DNA from 4 places in the Nonomuraea sp. JJY05 genome. Region 2 is predicted to be linked to each of the others. Evidence: riboswitches for the same ligand, from Rfam matches in the RefSeq annotation. Region 2 holds a riboswitch; each other region holds the start of a gene.

Evidence for each region. A riboswitch is a leader RNA that binds a small molecule or an ion and turns the genes downstream of it on or off. The one in region 2 is predicted to bind cyclic di-AMP.
Region 1: linked by a shared signal. The riboswitch ahead of ACFKCF_RS25850 (C40 family peptidase) and the one ahead of ACFKCF_RS13330 (C40 family peptidase) in region 2 are both predicted to bind cyclic di-AMP.
Region 3: linked by a shared signal. The riboswitch ahead of ACFKCF_RS11100 (CHAP domain-containing protein) and the one ahead of ACFKCF_RS13330 (C40 family peptidase) in region 2 are both predicted to bind cyclic di-AMP.
Region 4: linked by a shared signal. The riboswitch ahead of ACFKCF_RS32735 (hypothetical protein) and the one ahead of ACFKCF_RS13330 (C40 family peptidase) in region 2 are both predicted to bind cyclic di-AMP.

What each region holds. Positions count from the first base shown of each region.
Region 1 is NZ_JBIEIS010000016.1:76,682-81,563, forward strand. It holds gene ACFKCF_RS25840 (branched-chain amino acid aminotransferase) at 1-370, opposite strand, end outside; gene ACFKCF_RS25845 (3-isopropylmalate dehydrogenase) at 587-1,633, opposite strand; cyclic di-AMP (ydaO/yuaA leader) riboswitch at 1,735-1,878, shown strand; gene ACFKCF_RS25850 (C40 family peptidase) at 2,056-2,457, shown strand; gene ACFKCF_RS25855 (ROK family transcriptional regulator) at 2,571-3,737, opposite strand; gene ACFKCF_RS25860 (sugar ABC transporter substrate-binding protein) at 3,839-4,882, shown strand, end outside.
Region 2 is NZ_JBIEIS010000008.1:4,366-9,247, reverse strand. It holds gene lysX (bifunctional lysylphosphatidylglycerol synthetase/lysine--tRNA ligase LysX) at 1-288, shown strand, start outside; gene ACFKCF_RS13340 (winged helix-turn-helix transcriptional regulator) at 363-764, shown strand; gene ACFKCF_RS13335 (LuxR C-terminal-related transcriptional regulator) at 1,375-1,587, shown strand; gene ACFKCF_RS13330 (C40 family peptidase) at 1,615-2,565, opposite strand; cyclic di-AMP (ydaO/yuaA leader) riboswitch at 2,661-2,809, opposite strand; gene ACFKCF_RS13325 (amino-acid N-acetyltransferase) at 3,087-3,656, shown strand; gene ACFKCF_RS13320 (RDD family protein) at 3,742-4,882, shown strand, end outside.
Region 3 is NZ_JBIEIS010000006.1:322,416-327,297, forward strand. It holds gene ACFKCF_RS11080 (DUF6716 putative glycosyltransferase) at 1-116, opposite strand, end outside; gene ACFKCF_RS11085 (hypothetical protein) at 119-1,063, opposite strand; gene ACFKCF_RS11090 (aldo/keto reductase) at 1,161-1,982, shown strand; gene ACFKCF_RS11095 (Gfo/Idh/MocA family protein) at 2,002-2,955, shown strand; cyclic di-AMP (ydaO/yuaA leader) riboswitch at 3,073-3,210, shown strand; gene ACFKCF_RS11100 (CHAP domain-containing protein) at 3,224-3,898, shown strand; gene ACFKCF_RS11105 (YoaK family protein) at 4,183-4,882, shown strand, end outside; gene ACFKCF_RS11110 (alpha/beta fold hydrolase) at 4,877-4,882, opposite strand, start outside.
Region 4 is NZ_JBIEIS010000023.1:35,826-40,707, reverse strand. It holds gene ACFKCF_RS32745 (aminotransferase class III-fold pyridoxal phosphate-dependent enzyme) at 1-62, shown strand, start outside; gene ACFKCF_RS32740 (alpha/beta fold hydrolase) at 59-904, opposite strand; gene ACFKCF_RS32735 (hypothetical protein) at 943-1,632, opposite strand; cyclic di-AMP (ydaO/yuaA leader) riboswitch at 1,820-1,954, opposite strand; gene ACFKCF_RS32730 (DUF5302 domain-containing protein) at 2,125-2,325, opposite strand; gene ACFKCF_RS32725 (MDR family MFS transporter) at 2,374-3,822, opposite strand; gene ACFKCF_RS32720 (PadR family transcriptional regulator) at 3,879-4,376, shown strand; gene ACFKCF_RS32715 (rod shape-determining protein) at 4,469-4,882, shown strand, end outside.

The DNA of each region.
Region 1 (4,882 bases), on a different contig from region 2:
GCGACTCCACGAACGCCTCCTCCGGCAGCTCAGGCATGGCCATCCGGAGCGCGGAGCGGTTGAAGCGGCCGGCGTTCGCGTACGGGCGGAACGCGACGATCGAGCCGTTGATCTGGCGGTAGGCCTTGAGCCCCTCGAACAGCTCCTGCGCGTAGTGGAAGACCGAGGTGGCCGGGTCGAGCGAGAGGGGGCCGTACGGCAGGAGCTTGGCGTCGTGCCAGCCCTGCCCCTCGGTGTAGTCGATCGAGATCATGTGATCCGTGAAGGTCTGCCCGAAGCCGGGGTTCGCCAGTACCTGCTCCCGCTCGGCCGCGGTGCGAGCGTGGTCGGATAGCTGCACGTCGAAGCTGAGCTTCTGAGCGATGGTCATGACGGAGGTCCTTCTCTCTGCGAATTCTGCCCAAATCTACAGAAATCTGCGGATCGGTGCTGGTGGGCGGGTGCTGCCCGGAAGACAGCCCCGTACTTCCTATTGTCTCGCTATATGGGATGGCAAGCGGCCAATGGGGCGATCAGCCCTTTTGGACGCAAAAAAGCGCCTGGCGGCCCTCTTCGGACCACCAGGCGCGTTGGAGGCTAGGCGGTCCTAGCCGGATACTCGCGCGGTGATGTCGTCACCGATCTCGTGAGTGGTGCGACCCGCCCAGCCGGCCAGCCGCTCGAGGATGTCGTCGGCGACCGCCTGCTCGACCTTGGCCGCCTCGGCGTGCAGGCCGAGGTGGTCGAGGAGCATGGCGACGGACAGGATGGTCGCGGTGGGGTCGGCCTTGCCCTGGCCGGCGATGTCGGGGGCGCTGCCGTGCACCGGCTCGAACATGCTCGGCGCGGACCGCTCGGGGTTGATGTTGCCGCTGGCGGCCAGGCCGATGCCGCCGGCGATGGCGGCGCCGAGGTCGGTGATGATGTCGCCGAACAGGTTGTCGGTGACGACCACGTCGAACCGCTCCGGCTGGGTCACGAAGAACATCGAGGCCGCGTCGATGTGGCAGTAGTCGGTCGTGACCTCGGGGTATTCCTGCGCCAGGCGGTTGACCGTGCGCTGCCACAGGTCACCGGCGAAGGTGAGGACGTTGGTCTTGTGGACGAGCGTCAGCTTCTTGCGCGGCCGCGTGACGGCCTTCTCGAACGCGTAGCGCACCACGCGCTCGACACCGTAGGCGGTGTTGAGCGACTCCTGGGTGGCGATCTCGTGCGGGGTGCCGCGCCGCATGGCGCCACCGGTGCCCGCGTAGAGACCCTCGGTGCCCTCGCGGACGACGATCATGTCGATGTTCTCGGCGGGCGTGTCGGCCAGCGGGGTCGCCACGCCGGGGAACAGCTTGACCGGGCGCAGGTTGACGTAGTGGTCGAACTCGAAGCGGAGCCGGAGCAGCAGATCGCGCTCGAGGATGCCCGGCGGCACGCTGGGGTCGCCCACGGCGCCGAGCAGGATCGCGTCGTAGCCGCGCAGCTCTTCGAGCACGGCGTCGGGCAGCGTCTCACCGGTACGGTGATAGCGTGCGGCTCCCAGGTCGTAGTGAGTGGGCTCGATCTTCGTGCCGACTGCCTCCAGGACCTTGAGCCCCTCGGCCACGACCTCGGTGCCGATCCCATCGCCGGGGATGACGGCCAGACGGATGTTACGCGACTCCATGGGCCGTACCTTACCGCGTCGTCTCGACTGACGAACACTTCATCTCATTTTTCGGACGCCCCGTTTGTCCGGTATTGCGGTTCTTTGACCGTTTCGTTAAAGTCACCGACCAGCCTAATCCGCGCAGCCGTTGCGTGGAGTCGGGGACCCACTTCCCCCTGGGGCGAGTCGGCATCCCCATGCCGTAGGGCTACTTCCAGGCCCGAGCCCGTCAGCTAACCCGGCCGGCCGTATGGAAGGACAGACCCCTGTCTCGAATCGCCATTGTCCTGGCGGCGGGCGCCGCCGGGCTCATCCTGGCCTCCCCAGCCCACGCCTCGACCAAGGTCGAGGACCCCACCACTCTGACCGGCACCCAGATCAAGGAAATCCAGGAGAAACAGGTTCCGAAGCCCGCCTGGAAGATCGCCCTCAAGTTCGCCATGAGCAAACGCGGCACACCGTACGTGTGGGGCGGCGCCAGCCCGAGCGGATACGACTGCTCCGGACTCATGCTCAGGGCGTACGAGCACGCCGGAATCGAACTCCCCCGCACCGCGGCCGAACAGTACGGCGCGTTCGGCAGAAAGATCGCCTGGGAGGACCTCAAACCCGGTGATCTGGTCTTCTTCCACGGCCTCGGGCATGTCGGGATGATCTCCCGGCCCGGCTACATGGTCCACTCCCCGCACACGGGCGACGTGGTCAAGGAAGAGCGCCTGACCTCCTGGCGCAGAGACTCCTTCGTGGGTGGCGTCCGCCCCGACCCCAAGGGCGTGCGGCTCTGGTTCAAGCTCAAGAAGGAGCGCGACGAAACGCCCACCACTCTCACGGCCACCCTGTAGGAGGCTTGCGCGCCCGCCTCCCCGCGTGCGGTCACCTGTAGGAGGCTTGCGCGGGCGCCGACCCGCGTGCGGTCACCTGTACGAGGCTTCCGCGCCCGCCTCCCCGCGTGCGGTCAGGGGAGGCGGGCGTCGAAGATGAGGTCCCACGCGCGGGTCCTGGCGCGGGCCACCGCGCCCAGCAGGACACCGCTGTCCCCCAGCGTGCTGGCCACCACAGACGGCCGCAGCGGGCCGAGCTCGGCGATGCGACCCTCGATGGCCTCGCCCAGCAGGTCCAGGTTGCGGCCCACGCCACCGCTGAGCACGATCACCTCCGGATCGAGCACGGCCGCCACCGCCACCAGCAGGCCGCCGATGCGGCGCCCCTCGGCCTCCACCACCGAGCGCGCGACGCCGTCGCCGGAGGCCGCCGCGGCGAAGATCTTCTTGGCCGTCTCCAGGCTCAGTCCGGCGGCGCGGGCCGCGCGGACCACCCCGGGGGCGGCGGTCACCGCCTCCGTGGCTCCGTGGGCCAGGGCGTCGCCGGCCGGCGGCGGGGGGTCTTCGGCCGTGGGCACGTACGAGACCTCCCCCGCCGCTCCCCGGGCGCCCACGTACAGCTCGCCGTTGATCACGATGCCCATCCCGACGCCGGTCCCGATGGACACCAGCGCGAAGTTGGACTTGCCCCGTCCCGCCCCATGCACGTGCTCCCCGACGGCGGCCAGGTTGATGTCGTTCTCGATGACGAGGTCGACCTCCAGCGCGGCGCGCAGGCGCTCGGCCAGGTCGGAGCCGGGCAGGTTGGGGGCGAACTCCAGGCGTCCGAGCGCCGGGTCGTACACGCCGGGCGATCCGACGACGGCGCAGGCGAGGGCGGGCCAGTCGACGTCGGCCTCGCGGGCGGCGGCCCGGCACAGCTGCCCGACCAGGACGGCCAGCTCGGCGGAGGTCTGGGCGGTGTTGCGCCCGTCTCTGCGGCCGGCGAAGGCGCCGCGCAGGTCGGCGATGCCGACCCTGATCCAGTCGCGCCCGATGTCGACGCCGGCGACGTGGGTGGCGGCGGCGTTGAGGTCGTACAGGGACGTGACCGGCCCCGGGCGGCCGGACACCTCGCCGACGACGTGGACGAGCCCGTCCTCCTCCAGCCCGGCCAGCGCCGCGGACACCGTGGGCTTGGACAGGCCGGTGATCTTGGCGAGGTCGGCGCGCGAGGTGGGACCGTGCTCCTGAAGATTGTCGAGCAGGCGGCGCTCGTTCAGCACGCGCAGCAGCCGCGGATTACCCAGGTCCCCCCGCATCTCACCCTCCTTTGAGGCAACAGAGCCTAGCCAACTCGCCTGATAGTAAATTACCTTTCTTACCAAACACAGGGGCGGCACATCCGGAAGGACGAAGTGCGATGCACCGAGCATGGCGATCAATCCCTGTCGCGGCGGTCCTCCTGGCCGCCGCCTGCGGAAACGCCGGAAACGGCAACGGAGACGGCACCGGCGCCACCACCACGACCACGCAGGGCCAGGGCGGTAAGACGATCGCGCTGTTCCTGCCCGAGTCCAAGACCACCCGGTACGAGGCGTTCGACCGCCCGCTGTTCGAGGCGAAGGTCAAGTCGCTCTGCCCCGACTGCAAGATCCTCTACAGCAACGCCGAGCAGGACGCCCCCAAGCAGCAGCAACAGGTCGAGGCCGCGCTCACCCAGCAGGCCGACGTGCTCGTGCTCGACGCCGTGGACGCCAACGCCGTGGCCCCCCTGGTGAACCAGGCCAAGCAGAAGAAGGTCCCGGTCATCGCCTACGACCGGCTGATCTCGGGCATCGACTACGCGTACTACGTCTCGTTCAACAACGTGCGGGTGGGCGAGATGCAGGGTCAGGCCCTGCTCGACGCCATGACCGCGAGGGGCACGGCGGCGAAGGGCCAGATCGTGATGATCCACGGCTCCCCCACCGACCCCAGCTCGGCCGACTACAAGAAGGGCGCCAAGAGCGTGCTGGACGGGAAGGTGAAGGTCGGCAGGGAGTTCGACACGCCGGACTGGAGCCCCGACAAGGCGCAGCAGGAGATGGAGCAGGCCATCACCGCCCTGGGCAAGGACACCATCACCGGCGTGCTGTCCGCGAACGACGGCATGGCGGGCGGCGCGATCGCGGCCATGAAGCGCGCGGGCTACCAGCAGCTCCCGCCGATCACCGGCCAGGACGCCGAGCTGGCCGCCGTCCAGCGCATCCTCACCGGCGAGCAGTACATGACCATATATCTAGACATCAGGGCGGAGGCGGAGAAGTCCGCCGAGCTCGCCGTCGCCCTCGCCAAGGGCGAGCAGCCCGCCGCCCCCGCCAAGGTCAACAACGGCGCGGCCGACATCCCCGCGTTCCTCCTCGACCCCATCCCCGTCACGGCCGACAAGGTCAAGGACACGATCGTGAAGGACGGCTTCTACACC
Region 2 (4,882 bases):
CTGACCGAGAAGTGGGACCTGATCGGCTTCGGCACGGAGCTGGGCACCGCCTACTCGGAGCTGATCGACCCGATCGAGCAGCGCCGCCGCCTGGTGGAGCAGTCCCTGCTGGCCGCCGGGGGCGACCTCGAGGCGATGCAGCTGGACGAGGACTTCCTGCAGGCCCTCGAGTACGCGATGCCGCCCACGGGGGGCATGGGCGCGGGGATCGACCGGATGATCATGGCCTTCACCGGCAAGAACATCCGCGAGACCATCCTGTTCCCGCTGGTCAAGCCCACCCACTGAGCCGCGTCTTGGAGCGCCCGCCCCGGGCGCTCTACTCTCTCCTGGTAAGTGGGAGCCGGGGAAGGGGTGTGCGAGTGGCCACGAAGACGGCGGCGGAGCAGCGCGACGAGGCCCGGCAGGTCTTCGACGCCTACTTCGCCGAGTGCCCCTCCAGGAAGCTGCTCGACACCCTCAGCGACAAATGGGTCACCCTCCTGCTCACGGCGCTCTCGGAGGGTCCGCGCCGCTACAGCGACCTGTCCAGGCGCCTCGCGGGCGTCAGCCAGAAGATGCTCACGCAGACCCTGCGGGGCCTTGAGCGCGACGGCCTGGTCTCGCGCACGCTCACCCCTTCGGTGCCGGTACGCGTGGACTACGCGCTCACGCCGCTGGGCGAGAGCCTGATGCCGTTGGTGGCCGCGATCAAGAGCTGGGCCGAGACCCACATGGAGGACGTCGAGGCCGCCAGGGGCCGCTACGACGCCGCCAACGCCTGAGCGATCATCGCCGTCGCGAATCCGGCTTCCGGGCCGCCCGGTTCTCGATCCGAAGCCGCTTGTAAGCATCGCGTCAAGGTCGCCGGGGCCCGGGTCAGCGCCTGCCCGCAGTGCTCCGGCCACCCCTGTGACCACCGCGCCCCGCGCCGCTCACGCGCACCCGGAATCGAGGTCGCCCGGCACACTCGGGGCCCTCCACACGGTCGGATCCCAGGGTGGAGATTCCCCCAGTGGATTGATCACGTCGCCTTAATCAACCATCTGACCTGGGTTGTCGGATCGCATGGTCACGCCGTACAAAGCGAGCGATTGGTGGCTGATCCCATGGTGGAAAGATCACGCCATAGATGTATCGATCATGGGGAATATCCATACCACGCTGATCGAAAACTGGAACGCAGGTCAGGGTCATTCCGGAAGCCCCAATGTGATCACTCTACGTTCTGACATATCGCGAGTACGTCATATATAACGGATCATGTCAATAGCGCTCGTCAAGTGCGGCCATTGTCATGCTTGACGACCTTTCCAGGATGCGTTTACCGTCTGCGAGGAGCGGCTTTGGCCCGTCTGTGAGGTCCAAGTTCTGCTGTTGGGGGGAGGGCTCCCGATGGATGTGCTCACTGAAGGCGTTGAGCTCAGCCATGCTGATTTGGCGTTGCTGGCGGAGTTGGCCAAGGGAGTCACGGTCGATCGGGTAGGGCGGCGGCTGGATATCAGCGGGCGCACGGTTCGCCGAAGATTGCGGGGCATCTGCGATCGCATAGGCGTGGCCACAGCGATCGAGGCCGTGGCCTGGGCAGCCCGCCGCCAGCTGATCTAGCCGCGGCGGACCGCCGGGGTGCCGCGCTCAGTCGGCGATGCGCACCGCGCCGGCGAACGGCCGCCTCGCGATCGACGCGATCCGTACGACGTCACCCGTCTGCGGGGCGTGCACCATCATGCCCCCGCCGATGTAGATGCCCACGTGGTGCAGGTCGCTGTAGAAGAACACCAGGTCGCCCGGCCGGAGTTCCTCGCGCGAGATGTGCCGGCCGGCCGTCCACTGGTCGCCGGTGTAGTGCGGCAGCGAGATGCCCACCCGCTGGAACGCCGCCATGACGAGCCCGGAGCAGTCGTAGGAGCTGGGACCCTCGGCGCCCCAGACGTACGGCTTGAGCTGCTGCGTGAGCGCCCACCGCGCGGCCTCCGCGGCCTTCCCCGAGCCCGGGATCGGCAGGTTGACCCGCACGGCCCGCGTGCCGGGGCGCCCGGCCTCGCCCAGGGCCCGCCTGAACAGGCTGCTCTCGACCTTCGCGACCAGCTTCGTGATCCTGTCGCGCTTGCCGTCGAGCTCGGTGACGAGCTTCTGGACCTCGTCGATGCGGGCCGTGGCGCTCTCCTTGGCGCGGGTGGCCGTGTCCATCGCCTTGGTGAGCTGGTTGATCTCCTCGCCCTGCTCGGTCTGCAGCGCGTACGAGGTCGCGGCGCGGTTGAGGAAGCCCTCGGGGTCGTCCGAGGTGGCGAAGGCGAGGGTCTTCAGGCCACCGGTGATGTAGGCGTTCTGGGCCAGCGCGACGGCCCTCGCGCGCTTGGTGGCCAGATCCGACTCGCTGCTCGTCAATGTCTTCTGCGCCGCCTCAGCGGCCTTCTTGGCGGTCTTGAGCTTCTCCCGCTGGCCGTTGTACTGCTCGGTCAGCGTCTCGATGTCGGTGTGCAGCTTCGTGGCCTGGTTGGCGAGCTCTTTCAGCGAGGGCTCGGGATCCGCGGACGCCGGACCGACGGGGATGGCGAACAGCAGCGCGGCGACTGTGAGACTCACCACACCGATGCGGCGCGGTCGCCGAGCCCGTTCCGGAGGGCGGGCGTGCTTGCCCGCCGACTTCCCCCCACCGCTGAGCGTGGGCTTCACCAACCAGCTCCTCTCGTCGACGCCTACCGGGTTAGCTGACGGGTTCGGGCCGGAGCAGCCCTACCGAGAGACTCGGATTCACCCCGGTGGTGGCGTCGCAGTCGCCACCGGCGGTTCCCCGGCTTCCCTTGCGAGAATTGGGCGTGTCTCCCGCGCGACACGCGGGGAACATTGTCGCTGGACACTAATGCACTCCGGGTTCGTGCTCAACCAGAACTGCCAAGTCTGTAGAGGTTTCACAACCGAAGGGTCACAAGGTGATCTCGTGGGCACCCGTGCAGAAGAGGCCCTATGCCCCATTCGTCCGCGCTTTCGGCGGGCGCGAGCTGGCCGCGCCCGTCCCGTGCCGAGCTGACCACGAGATGTAACAAGATGGGCCGAGACATGGGAGTTAGGGCTGAGCCGTAATGAGATCTGTACCCTGGAGAACCATGGAGCAGGTGGCCGAGCTGACAGTGCCCGAGACCGCGGTGGTGGTCCGGCGTGCCCGCACGCCCGACGTACGCACGGTCAGGCGCCTGGTCGACACCTACGCGGGGGCGGGGCCTCGACTCCTGGAGAAGGCCACGGTGACGCTGTACGAGGACGTACAGGAGTTCTGGGTGGCCGAGCGAGGCGGGCAGGTCGTCGGCTGCGGCGCGCTTCACGTGCTCTGGGAGGACCTCGCGGAGGTCCGCACGGTGGCGGTGGATCCCGAGTGCCGGGGGATGGGCGTCGGCCACCGGATCGTCTCCGCGCTCATCCAGCAGGCCAAGGATTTGGGTCTGCGACGTGTATTCTGTCTTACTTTTGAGGTCGACTTCTTCGCGCGGCTCGGGTTCCGCCCGATTCAGGGCACGCCGGTCTCACCCGAGGTCTACGCCGAACTGCTGGCCTCGTACGACGAGGGTGTGGCGGAGTTTTTGGATCTTGAACACGTCAAGCCGAACACGCTGGGAAACACCCGCATGCTGCTCCACCTGACATCGGGTGACGTGGACCTTGACCAGATGGAAAGGTGATTGTTGATACCTATGTCGATACGTTGGGCAGCACAGGCATGTGTCCTGACACGTGCCACATGCGCACTCGAAGCGAGGTGACACGGTGAGCACCGGACAGCCGCCGTATCCACAGGACGAATCCGGCGACAACTCTGCGCCTCCCTATTACGGGCAGCAGAACCAGGGCCGCCACCCCGGCGAGCCCGACCCGGACGCGACTGTGATCGGCTACCGGGCGGACGACGCCTACGGGCAGCAGGGCTACGGCCAGCAGCCCCAGTACGGTCAGCAGCAGCAATACGGTCAGCAACCCCAGTACGGGCAGCAGCAGTACGGTCAGCAACCCCAGTACGGGCAGCAGCAGCAGTCCCAGCCCGGCTACGGCCAGCAGGCCCAGCAGGGCTACGGCCAGCAACCCCAATACGGCCAGCAGCAGCAGTCCCAGCCTGACTACGGTCAGCAGTACGGGCAGCAGCAGGGCTACGGGCAGCAGCCCCAGTCGGGACAGCAGGGCTACGGCCAGCAGGCCCAGTCCCAGCCCGACTACGGGCAGCAGTACGGCCAGCAGCAGTCCCAGCCCGGTTACGGCCAGCAGGCCCAGTCCCAGCCGGGCTACGGCCAGCAGCCGCAGTCGGGACAGCAGGGCTACGGCCAGCAGTACGGGCAGCAGCCGCAGTCCCAGCCGGACTACGGCCAGCAGCAGTACGGCCAGCAGCCGCAGTCCCAGCCGGACTACGGCCAGCAGCAGTACGGCCAGCAGCCGCAGTCCCAGCCGGACTACGGCCAGCAGGGCTACGGGCAGCAGCAGCAGTCGCAGCCCGACTACGGCCAGCAGGGCTACGGGCAGCAGTCCCAGCCCGGATACGCCCAGCAGGGCTACGGCGACCAGCAGTACGGGCAGCAGCAGTACGGCCAGCAGGGTTACGGGCAGGCGCAGCAGTACGGCCAGCCCGGCTACGGTCAGGCCTACGGCCAGCCCGGGCCCGTGGGCGTGCAGCCGCCCGGCGCTCCGGCCCCCCTGGCGGAGTGGTGGCAGCGTCTGGTGGCCAGGCTCATCGACGGCGTCATCCTCTTCATCGTGAACCTGGTCATCACCGCCATCATGACGGCGATCTTCGTGGCCAGCTACGTCTCGAGCAGCGGCGCCAGCAGCGGTGTCTTCTCGAGCGTGATCGTGGGCATCCTGGCGACGATCATCGTGACCGCAATATGGGTCGGCTACGACTTCTTCCTGCTGAAGGCGA
Region 3 (4,882 bases), on a different contig from region 2:
GAGGGCGCGATCGGCGTGCGCACCACCACCAGCTCCGCCGTTCCGCCGGGGGGAAGGTCGCCGAGTAGGCAGGCCGCCCACTTCAGATACGAGTCGGAGTCGGCGACCGCCAACACTTTCAACCGGACACTCCTGTCAGATGCGAGCGAAGGGCGGGGGCCGCCCTGCTGGTCCACCAGTCGTCAGGAACGTCCACGGGCTCCACGGCGACACCGCGCGGGCTGAGCAGCACCCGCAGCGAGGTGATCGCGGTCGAGGGCAGGCTGAGCACCCGCTGGCCCGGGTCCAGGCCGCGCAGCGTCAGCTCGGCCGGCGCGCCCACGTCGTGCACGGTGATGCCGGGGCGCTCCCGGATCAGGGCCACGTCCACGGGGTCCTCTCGGCGGTGCGGGTAGTACGCGAGCGGCTCCTGGGCCGCCAGGTCCGTCAGCCAGCGCAGGTAGTGGTCGCGGTGCACGAGCCCGTTCCGGACGAGCGAGGTGCCGAGGACGACCGTGCGCTCGGCGGGCCCCTCCGCGCTGGGCGGCTGGGCGCGCAGCCAGGCGAACTGGTGGCGTACCACGTCGATCCCGGCCCGCCGTACCCCGTCCTCCAGGGCCTCGTCCACGGGCAGGGCGGTGAAGACCGACACGTCGCTCAGGCGCAGCCGCAGCGCGGCCGCCAGGCCCAGCGCCGAGCGGAGCCGGGTCGACCGGGCCCTGGCCCGCAGCAGCGGCCGGTACGGCCCCGCGGCCAGCAGTTCCAGCAGCCGGAGCGTGGCCAGCCCGTCGTCCACGATCACGATGCGGCCGGGACGCGAGGTGAGCCAGCGCAGCTGCACCCTGCCGGAGAAGGCGTCGCCGACGGCCTGCACGCGCCTGGGCATGCGCTCACGCGGCTCTGCCAGCTCAAGGCCGTCGGGCAGCCCGAGAGACCTCAGCTCCCGGCGCGTGGCCTTCAACGGTCGCAGGCCTGCGCGCGGCACGACCACCGTCTCGGGGCCGAGCACGCCCGCGTAATGGGCCTCGACGGCGCACAGCATCTGGAGCGGTGACTCCACCCAGGCCGACGCCTGTTCGACCACTCCTGTCCTCCCAGCCGGGTGATGGCCCGTTCACGACCGCTTCAAGCTAGCCCCGCCGCCTTAAGCCACCAGAAACGCGACGTGAACAATGGAGGGTATGAACTCGCTCATGCTCAACACCGACGGCGTGCAGATCCCGCAGCTCGGCTACGGCGTCTGGCAGGTCCCCGCCGACGAGGCCGCACAGGCCGTCGCCACCGCGCTCAAAGCCGGTTACCGGCACGTGGACACCGCCTCCGCGTACGGCAACGAAGAGGGCGTGGGGCAGGCCGTGCGCGAAGCTGAGCTGCCGCGCCGGAAGCTGTTCGTGACCACCAAGCTGTGGAATGCCGACCACGGCCGCGCGGAGGCGGCCTTCGACGAGTCCCTGGCCCGGCTCGGCCTCGACTACATCGATCTCTTCCTCATCCACTGGCCGGTGCCGCAGCAGGACAAGTACGTGCAGGCGTGGAAGGCGCTCGAGAAGATCTACCGTGACGGGCGCGTCAAGGCCATCGGCACCTCCAACTTCGGCATCGCCCACCTCACCCGCCTCATGAACGAGACCGACATCGTGCCCTCGATCAACCAGATCGAGCTGCACCCGTACCTCCAGCAGCGCGAGATGCGCGCCTTCCATGAGGCCAACGGCATCCTCACCGAGGCGTGGAGCCCGCTCGGCCAGGGCCAGGGCCTGCTGAACGACCCGGCGCTGGCCAAGCTGTCGGACAAGTGCGGCAAGACGCCCGCGCAGATCGTGCTGCGCTGGCACCTGCAGCTCGGCCACGTCGCGATCCCCAAGTCGGTCACCCCGGCGCGCATCGCCGAGAACATCGGCGTCTTCGACTTCATCCTCGACGCCGAGGACATGGCCGCCATCGGCGCGATGAACAGGGGCCAGCGGATCGGACCCGACCCCGACACGTTCAACATGACCTGACTCGTCTACGATCTCCCGCGTGCGGGATTTTGCGTGGGGTATAGCAGCGACAGGGAATATCGCGCGGACGGTCGGGGCGGCCATCGCGGCCGAACCGGGCATGCGGGTGGCCGCCGTCGGGTCGAGGAACTTGGGGCGGGCGCAGGCGCTGGCCGCGACGCTGGGGGCGGAGTCCGCGTACGACTCCTATGAGCGGCTCTGCGCCGACCCGGCCGTGGACGCGATCTACGTGGCGACGCCGCACGCCCAGCACCTGGAGGTGGCCGAGGTCGCCATCGCCGCGGGCAAGGCCGTGCTGTGCGAGAAGCCGCTGGCCGCCACCGTGGACGACGCGGAGAAGATGGTACGCCTGGCCCGCGAGGCGGGCGTGTTCCTGATGGAAGCGATGTGGATGCGGTTCAACCCGCTCATCCAGAAGATCGCGGCCGAGGAGCGCTTCGGCGACCTCCGCTCGGTGCACGCCTCCTTCGGCTTCGCCAAGGCCTACGACCCGCAGCACCGGCTGTGGGCGCCGGAGCTCGGCGGCGGGGCGCTCCTGGACCTCGGGATCTACCCGTTCGGCCTGGCACAGCTGTTCTTCGGCATGCCCTCCGAGCTGCGGATCACCGGCACTCTGGCGCCCAACGGCGTCGACGCGGAGGCCGGCGGCGTCCTGCTCTACGCCGGCGGGAGGAAGGCTCTCGTGGAGACTTCGTTGCTCGGGAATTACCCGAACCATGCCTGCGTTGTAGGGACTCAGATGCGGGCGGACCTCCAGGCGCCGTTCTGGGCGACGCCGCGGATTCTGCTCTCCGGGCCCTCCATGGAGCCGGAGGAGCATGTGCTCGATCCGGCTGACAACGGGTACGCCGGAGAGCTCCGCGAGGTCCGTGCCGCGACGGCCGAAGGCAGGACCGAAAGTTCGATCATGCCGCTTGACGAATCCCTTGCCATGATGGGGCTTCTGGCCGAGGCTCGCAGGCAGGTCGCCTAGCTGGGCCTTTATCGATTTGTAACCCTCTTGCCTTATGCATTACGTTTGAGGCATTCTTGAGACATACGTCCGGTTTGTCCGGACTTGTCTGACCATCGCACGACACATCACAGGACCGTCCTGTGACCGCTGAATCCGCCCTCGGGCGGAACCGGGGACCCACGTCCTTTGGGGTGAATCGGCACTTCGGTGCCGTAGGGCAGCTTCCACGCCCGAACCCGTCAGCTAACCCGGTAAGCGGTATGGAAGCAAGGAGCAAACCCCCTCGATGGCCAACTTCCGCTTTACCTCTGCTGCGAAGACCAACATCGCCCGCGCCCTTCTCGGCGCCACCGTCCTCGGATCCGCGTTCGGCGCCCACATGACCAGCGCCACCGCAGCGGAGAAGCAGCCGATCGACACGGCCACCATCGCCGACCACGCCGATCGCTCGCGCGAGACCAAGGTCAGCGTCACCGCCGACCAGGTCCTGGCGCTCGCCAAGGCCCAGGTCGGCATCTCCGAGAACGCGGCCGGCGGCGGCACCAAGTTCCAGCGGTGGTACGCCAACTCGCAGCGCGCCGCGGAGACCATCGCCCGTGACGGCGGCAGCCGCGCCCACTACCTGAACGCCGCCTGGTGCGCGATGTTCGTCTCCTGGGTGGGCGAGCAGACCGGCGCCCGCTCGCAGATCGGCTGGGACGCCTGGACCGTCGCCCACGCCAAGTGGTTCGCGGCCAACCACCGCTTCGGCACCGAGGCCAAGCCCGGCGCCGTCGTGTACTTCTCGTGGAGCGGCAGCAAGAACCTCAACGACATCAACCACGTCGGGTTCGTCGAGAAGGACAACGGCGACGGCACCATCTCGACCATCGAGGGCAACACCGGCAACGGCAAGGTCGAGGAGCGCATTCGTCCCAAGTCCCAGGTCGTCGGCTACGGCTACCCCCAGTACCGTTCCTGACCTGACTTCCCCCAGGCGCTCCATCCCCCGCGCCGCCCAACGAGCGCGCGTCCCGCAACGGGACGCGCGCTCGTCGCGTTCACCCGCGCGAGTGCGGCGGCCCGCCACCGGGGAGGACCCGAGGCGAGCCGCCCGCCACCGGGGAAGACCCCAGACGAGCCGCCCGCCACCGGGGAAGACCCCAGACGAGCCGCCCGCCACCGGGGAAGACCCCAGACGAGCAGCCCGCCACCGGGGAAGACCCCAGACGAGCCGCCCGCCACCTCGCCAAGGAGCCGCCCGCCATGCCAGCCGCGCGCAGACGCCCCGGAAGGCTGGTGCGCAGCGGGCTGCGGTGGGTCGCCGACGGGCTCTTCCCGGGCGGCGCCAACCCGCACGGCGTCCTGCCCGCCCTGCTGATCCTCCTGGCCCTCGTCACCGGCCTCGTGGACGCCGTCAGCTTCCTCGGCCTGGGCCGCGTCTTCGTCGCCAACATGACCGGCAACATCGTCTTCCTCGGCTTCGCCCTGGCCGGGGACGCGCAAATGTCCAAATGGGCCTCACCGGCGGCCCTCGCCGCCTTCGCAGCCGGCGCCTGGAGCGCCGGCCGGGCGATCAGGCGGGTTCCGAACCCGCGACGGGCGTTCGCCGCCGCCACCGCCGTACACGCGCTCCTCGTCGCCGCCGCCCTCGCCGTCGCCCTCACGGCCGGACATCGCGCGACCTGGCCCCACGCGACCCTCATCGTGCTGCTCGCCTGCGGCATGGGATTGCAGAACGCCTCCGTACGCGCGCTCGGCGTACCCGACCTGGTCACCAACGTCCTCACCACGACCCTCACGGGCCTGGCCGCCGACACCCCCGGCCGCGCCGCCCTGCGCCGGTCCGCCTCCGTGGCCGCGATGTTCCTCGGCGCCCTGGCCGGCGCCGCCCTCCACCTCACCACCGGCCCCGCCCCCGCCCTGACAGCCGCCCTGACCCTGCTCACCGCCGTCGCGCTCATCG
Region 4 (4,882 bases), on a different contig from region 2:
TGGCCAGGGCGCTGGAGGGCACGGACCAGGCGTTCTCGGAGACCCGTGCCCACTTCGGCTAGGCGGAGGTGAGCTTGGCGATCTCGGCCACGACGGACGGCCAGAGCGCGCGCGGCAGGTCGTGGCCCATGCCCGGGTAGGTCACCAGCCGGGCGCCCGGGACGGCCGCGGCCGTGGCGTGGCCGCCCGCGACCGGGACGAGCTGGTCCGCCTCTCCGTGCAGCACCAGCGTGGGCACCCGCACCCCGGCCAACCCGAGCGTGCGGTCGCCCGAGGCCATGATGGCGGCGAGCTGCCGGGCCGTCCCCCCGGGATCGAAGCAGCGGTCGAACGCGAGTCCGGCCAGCAGGGTGATCCGGTCGTGGTCCAGCTCGTATCCGGGCGAGCCGATGACCGACCAGGTCCGCAACGCCTGTGCCAGGACCGCTTCGCGGTCGGCGGGGGGCGTGGCCATGAGGGCGGCGAGCGCGGCCTCGGTGGGCGGGGCCACCGAGGGGCCGGGAGTGGACATGATCGAGGTCAGGGTCAGCACCCGGTCGGGGTGGCGGATGGCCAGGGCCTGGGCGATCATGCCGCCCATCGACGCCCCGACCACGTGGGCGGCCGGCCAGCCCAGCGCGTCCATGAGTCCCGCCGCGTCGTCGGCCAGGTCGTCCAGCAGATACGGCGAGGGCGCCCCCATCGCGGGAACGCCCTGGTCGTGGAAGTGCGTGGACAGTCCGGCGTCGCGGTTGTCGAACCGTATGACGTGGTGTCCCTGGTCCGCCAGCAGCTGGCAGAGCCCTTCATCCCAGTGGATGAGCTGCGCGCCGAGCCCCATGATGAGGAGCAGGGGGCGTCCTTCGTGCGAGCCGAAGCTCTCGTAGGCGATTTCGATGCCGTTCGCGGCTACGCGGGTGGTCACGTGGACCAGAATGACATTCTGGTCCACGTCCGTAAAGTTCAGCCCTTGAGGAGATTGCGGACGCGGTCGCTGGCGAGCGCCACGCCGCCGCCCACCGCGGCCACGGCGCTGGCCACGACGGCGCCGGTGCCGGCGCTCCACTCCCCCGCCTCCGGCGCGGGCGGCACGGCCGCGGCGCCCACCGGGGGCTCGGCCGGGTTGTCGTCGTGCTCGGACCAGGCGCCGGTCGAGAACGGGACCGGGTAGTTCTTCTTGCCGGGACCGTTGCCCCACTTGGTGATGACGTAGTCGACCTTGATGTGCCCCTGGCCGCCGACGCCGTCGACGCCGAGCGTCTCCATGTTGAACGTGCCGCCGGTCAGCTCCGCGAACGTCTTGCCGTCCAGGTCGAGCATGACCCCGTTGTTGGAGGGCACACCCGGGCCGCGGTCGCCGACGAAGAAGGGCAGTTTCTTGCCGTCGTGGATCACGTAGCCCTCGGTCATGAGCGGCCAGCTCGGGCTGGCGGCCAAACCTTTCTGCATGGGCTTGCCGCTGGCGGGCAGACCGGTGTCCCCGGCGCGGCCGGAGGCGTCGTCCCAGAAGTACGAAGCGGTGGTCGAGCCCTTGAGCAGGACCTTCTCGTCCGTGTTGGAGTCGGCGTGGGCCGCGGTGCCGGCGATGGTGAGCGCGCCGACGGTGGAGGCGGTGAGCAGAGCGAGGGTACGCAGGCCAAAACGTGCAGACATGGAAAAGTAAAGTCCTTCGCGAGGGGGCAGGGAGGTTGCGCTCGCTTGAAAAAGGGCGTAGCAGGGCAAAGCACCTGACAGGGGGAAAGCTACGCGGAGCGCGAAACGAGCCTGAGAAAGGGACCGCTCAGAGGGCGGTCGTCATCACGCTGTGTGGATGTTCTACGTGATCATTCAAGATATGCATACGTCCTCTCCATCTCGCCTACCGGGTTAGCTGACGGGTTCGGACGTGGAGATGCCCTACCGACACGCGGTCGGATTCACCCCAGGGAGGTGGGTCCCCGGCTCCCGAGTGATCGGGATTCGGCGCCAGCCGGCTGGTCCCCTCTTGGTAAGGTCCACGCCACCGGCTGGTAAGTGGGCATCACTCTAACCACGTATTCCGGACAAACACAAACAGTTCGTCATGAATTGGTGTAAAGATCTACCTGCCCCCGGGCATAGAGAAAGGGGGCACGGCGTTGCCGCACCCCCTTGAAATTTCCGGCCTCAGCCGCCGCTCTTGCGCCTGAACGATCTTTTACTCGCAGCCGGACCGTGCGTCCCGTGGATCTTCGATGGGTCGCCGCCCTTGCCACCCGCGCCTGAGCCCGCGTGCTGGCCGCGCTTGCGCTCCAGCGCCTCGCGGAACTTGCGCTTCATCTCGTCCTCGGGAGTCTCGCTGACTTCCGACTCCGGTGTATCCGCCATGAGGACCTCCATGGTGTTGGGGACTATCACAGCTTCGCACGACGCCGCTTATGACGCGAAACTGGCCTCAACTCTGCTCTGCGGCGTGGCGGGCACCTCCAGCCGCCTGGCCGGCATGGCCACCAGCGCCACCAGGGCGAGCAGCGCACCGGCCACCCCCAGCGACGGGATGACCGCCGCCGCGGCGGAGGCGTGCGCCGCGGCCAGGCCGTGCGCGGGCGCGTCCGCGGTGACCGTCGAGGTGTAGAGGGTGCCGCCGACGGCCAGCGCCACCGAGCCGCCGATCTGGCGGAAGAAGGTCAGGTTCGCCGAGGCGATGCCGATGTACTGCGGCTCGACGGACTGCTGGGAGGCCACGGTCAGGCCGGACAGCATCGGGCCCATGCCCAGCCCGATCAGCAGCATCCAGCCGGCCAGCAGCAGGCCGTCGGTGTGCGCGGTCAGGTTCAGGCAGAGCAGGGCGCCCGCGACCAGCAGGAACGGGGAGGCGACCAGCCACGGCTTGTAGACCCTCGTCCTGGACATGAGCGCGCCCATGATGACGCTGCCCACGACCATGGCCAGCGTCATCGGGTAGATCCTCAGCCCCGACTCGGTGGCGCTGACGCCGAGGGATTCCTGGAAGTAGCGCGGCAGGAACACCACGCCGGCGTACATGCAGAAGGCCGTGAAGAACGACGTGGCGTTCACGAGCGTGTAGGTGCGGTTGCCGAACAGGTGCATGGGCATGATCGGGCTGCCCGCCCGCCTCTCGACCAGCACGAACACCGCCAGCAACGCGGCCGCGAGCACGATCGGCCCGGCCACGGCGGCGTCGGTCCAGGTGTGGCCGTCCAGGCCCTTCTCCGTCAGGCCCAGCAGCAGCGCGCTGATGGCCACGGTGAAGACCGCGATGCCCGCGTAGTCGGGGCGCCCGCCGCCGCCCACGCCCGGCCGGTTCGGCAGGCGGCGCGCGACGATCGCGATCAGCACGAGCCCGAGCGGCACGTTCACGTAGAAGGCCCACCGCCAGGTCGCGTGGTCGGTGAACAACCCTCCCAGGAACGGCCCGGCCAGGTACGTCAGCCCCATCACGCCGCCGAGCGCGCCCTGCACGCGGGCGCCGTTCGTACCCGGCGGGAACATCTCCATCACCAACGCCATCGACAGCGGCAGCAGCGCGCCCGCGCCGAGGCCCTGCAGCGCGCGGAAGGCGATGAGCTGCGGCATGTCCTGCGCCGCCCCGCACAACGCCGACCCGGCCACGAACACCACCATCCCGATCAGCAGCAGCGGCTTGCGCCCGTGCTGGTCGGACAGGCGGCCGTAGAGCGGCACCGTCACCGTCGAGGTGAGCAGGTACGCCGTCACCACCCAGACGTAGAGCGTGGTGCCGCCCAGCTCGGCGGTGATCCGCGGTAACGCGGTGCCGACGATCGTCTGGTCGAGCATCGCCAGGAACATCCCACCGAGCACCGCGAGCAAGAGGAGCCCTTGAGGCTTTATGTCATCATTCACATGTGAAGAGTGATATGTAAGTTCTGACATGTCAAGTCTTCGATATGCTGGCGCGCATGTCCCTTCGGATCGCGCTTCTCGGGCTGCTCGAGGCCGTGGGCCCGGCGAGCGGGTATGACCTGGCCAAGAAGTTCGAGCACTCGCTCAACCACGTCTGGCAGGCCGGGCACACGCAGATCTATCCCGAGCTGGTGAAGATGGCGGCCGACGGCCTGGTGGCGGCCTCGTCGGAGGGCGCGAGGGGCCGCAAGATCTACACGATCACCCCCGAGGGGGCGCGGGAGCTGCACACGTGGCTGGTGGAGCACGAGCCGGTCTTCGTCGTACGCAACGAGACCGCGCTGCAGGCGTTCCTGCTGCCGCTGCTGTCCACGGAAGAGGCGATCGCGGTGGTCGAGCGGATCAAGGCCGGTTACGAGGCCCGGCTGGTGGTCCTGGACTGCCAGCCCGGCGACGGCTCCGGCCGCTACGCGCTGCGGCTCGGGGTGGCCCAGGTCCGCACCGGCATCGAGTGGGCCGAGGAGACCCTGGCCGCCCTCAGGGGCCTCAGGTAAAGGGGAACCACTCCGTTCCTGGTGTTGGGTTGGAACGGCCCAGGAAATAGACCCCGCATGCCTGCCACGATCGCCACGTCCGCAGTCCTGTCATGAGTCTCCTAGGCCGCGACCTGGCGATGGACCTCGGGGGCGCCCGCACCCGGATCTACGTCAGGGGCAAGGGCATCGTGCTCGACGAACCCTCCGCGGTGACGATCGACGGCCGTACCGGCAAGGTCATCGGGTACGGCGCGGACGCGACGGGCGACGAGACGTGCTGGCCGGTCAGCGGCGGCCTGCCGGCCGACGGCGAGCTCACCCGGCGGATGGTCAGGCACTTCCTGGGCAAGGTGCACCGGCGACGCCCGCTCGCCAGGCCGCGCCTGGTCATGGCGCTGCCGGACGACTCCACGCCGATCGAGCGCGCCACGCTGCGCGACGTGGCGTACGAGGCGGAGGCCAGGCAGGTCCGGCTGATCCCGCACTCGCTCGCGGCGGCGCTCGGCGCGGGCCTGCCGGTCCGC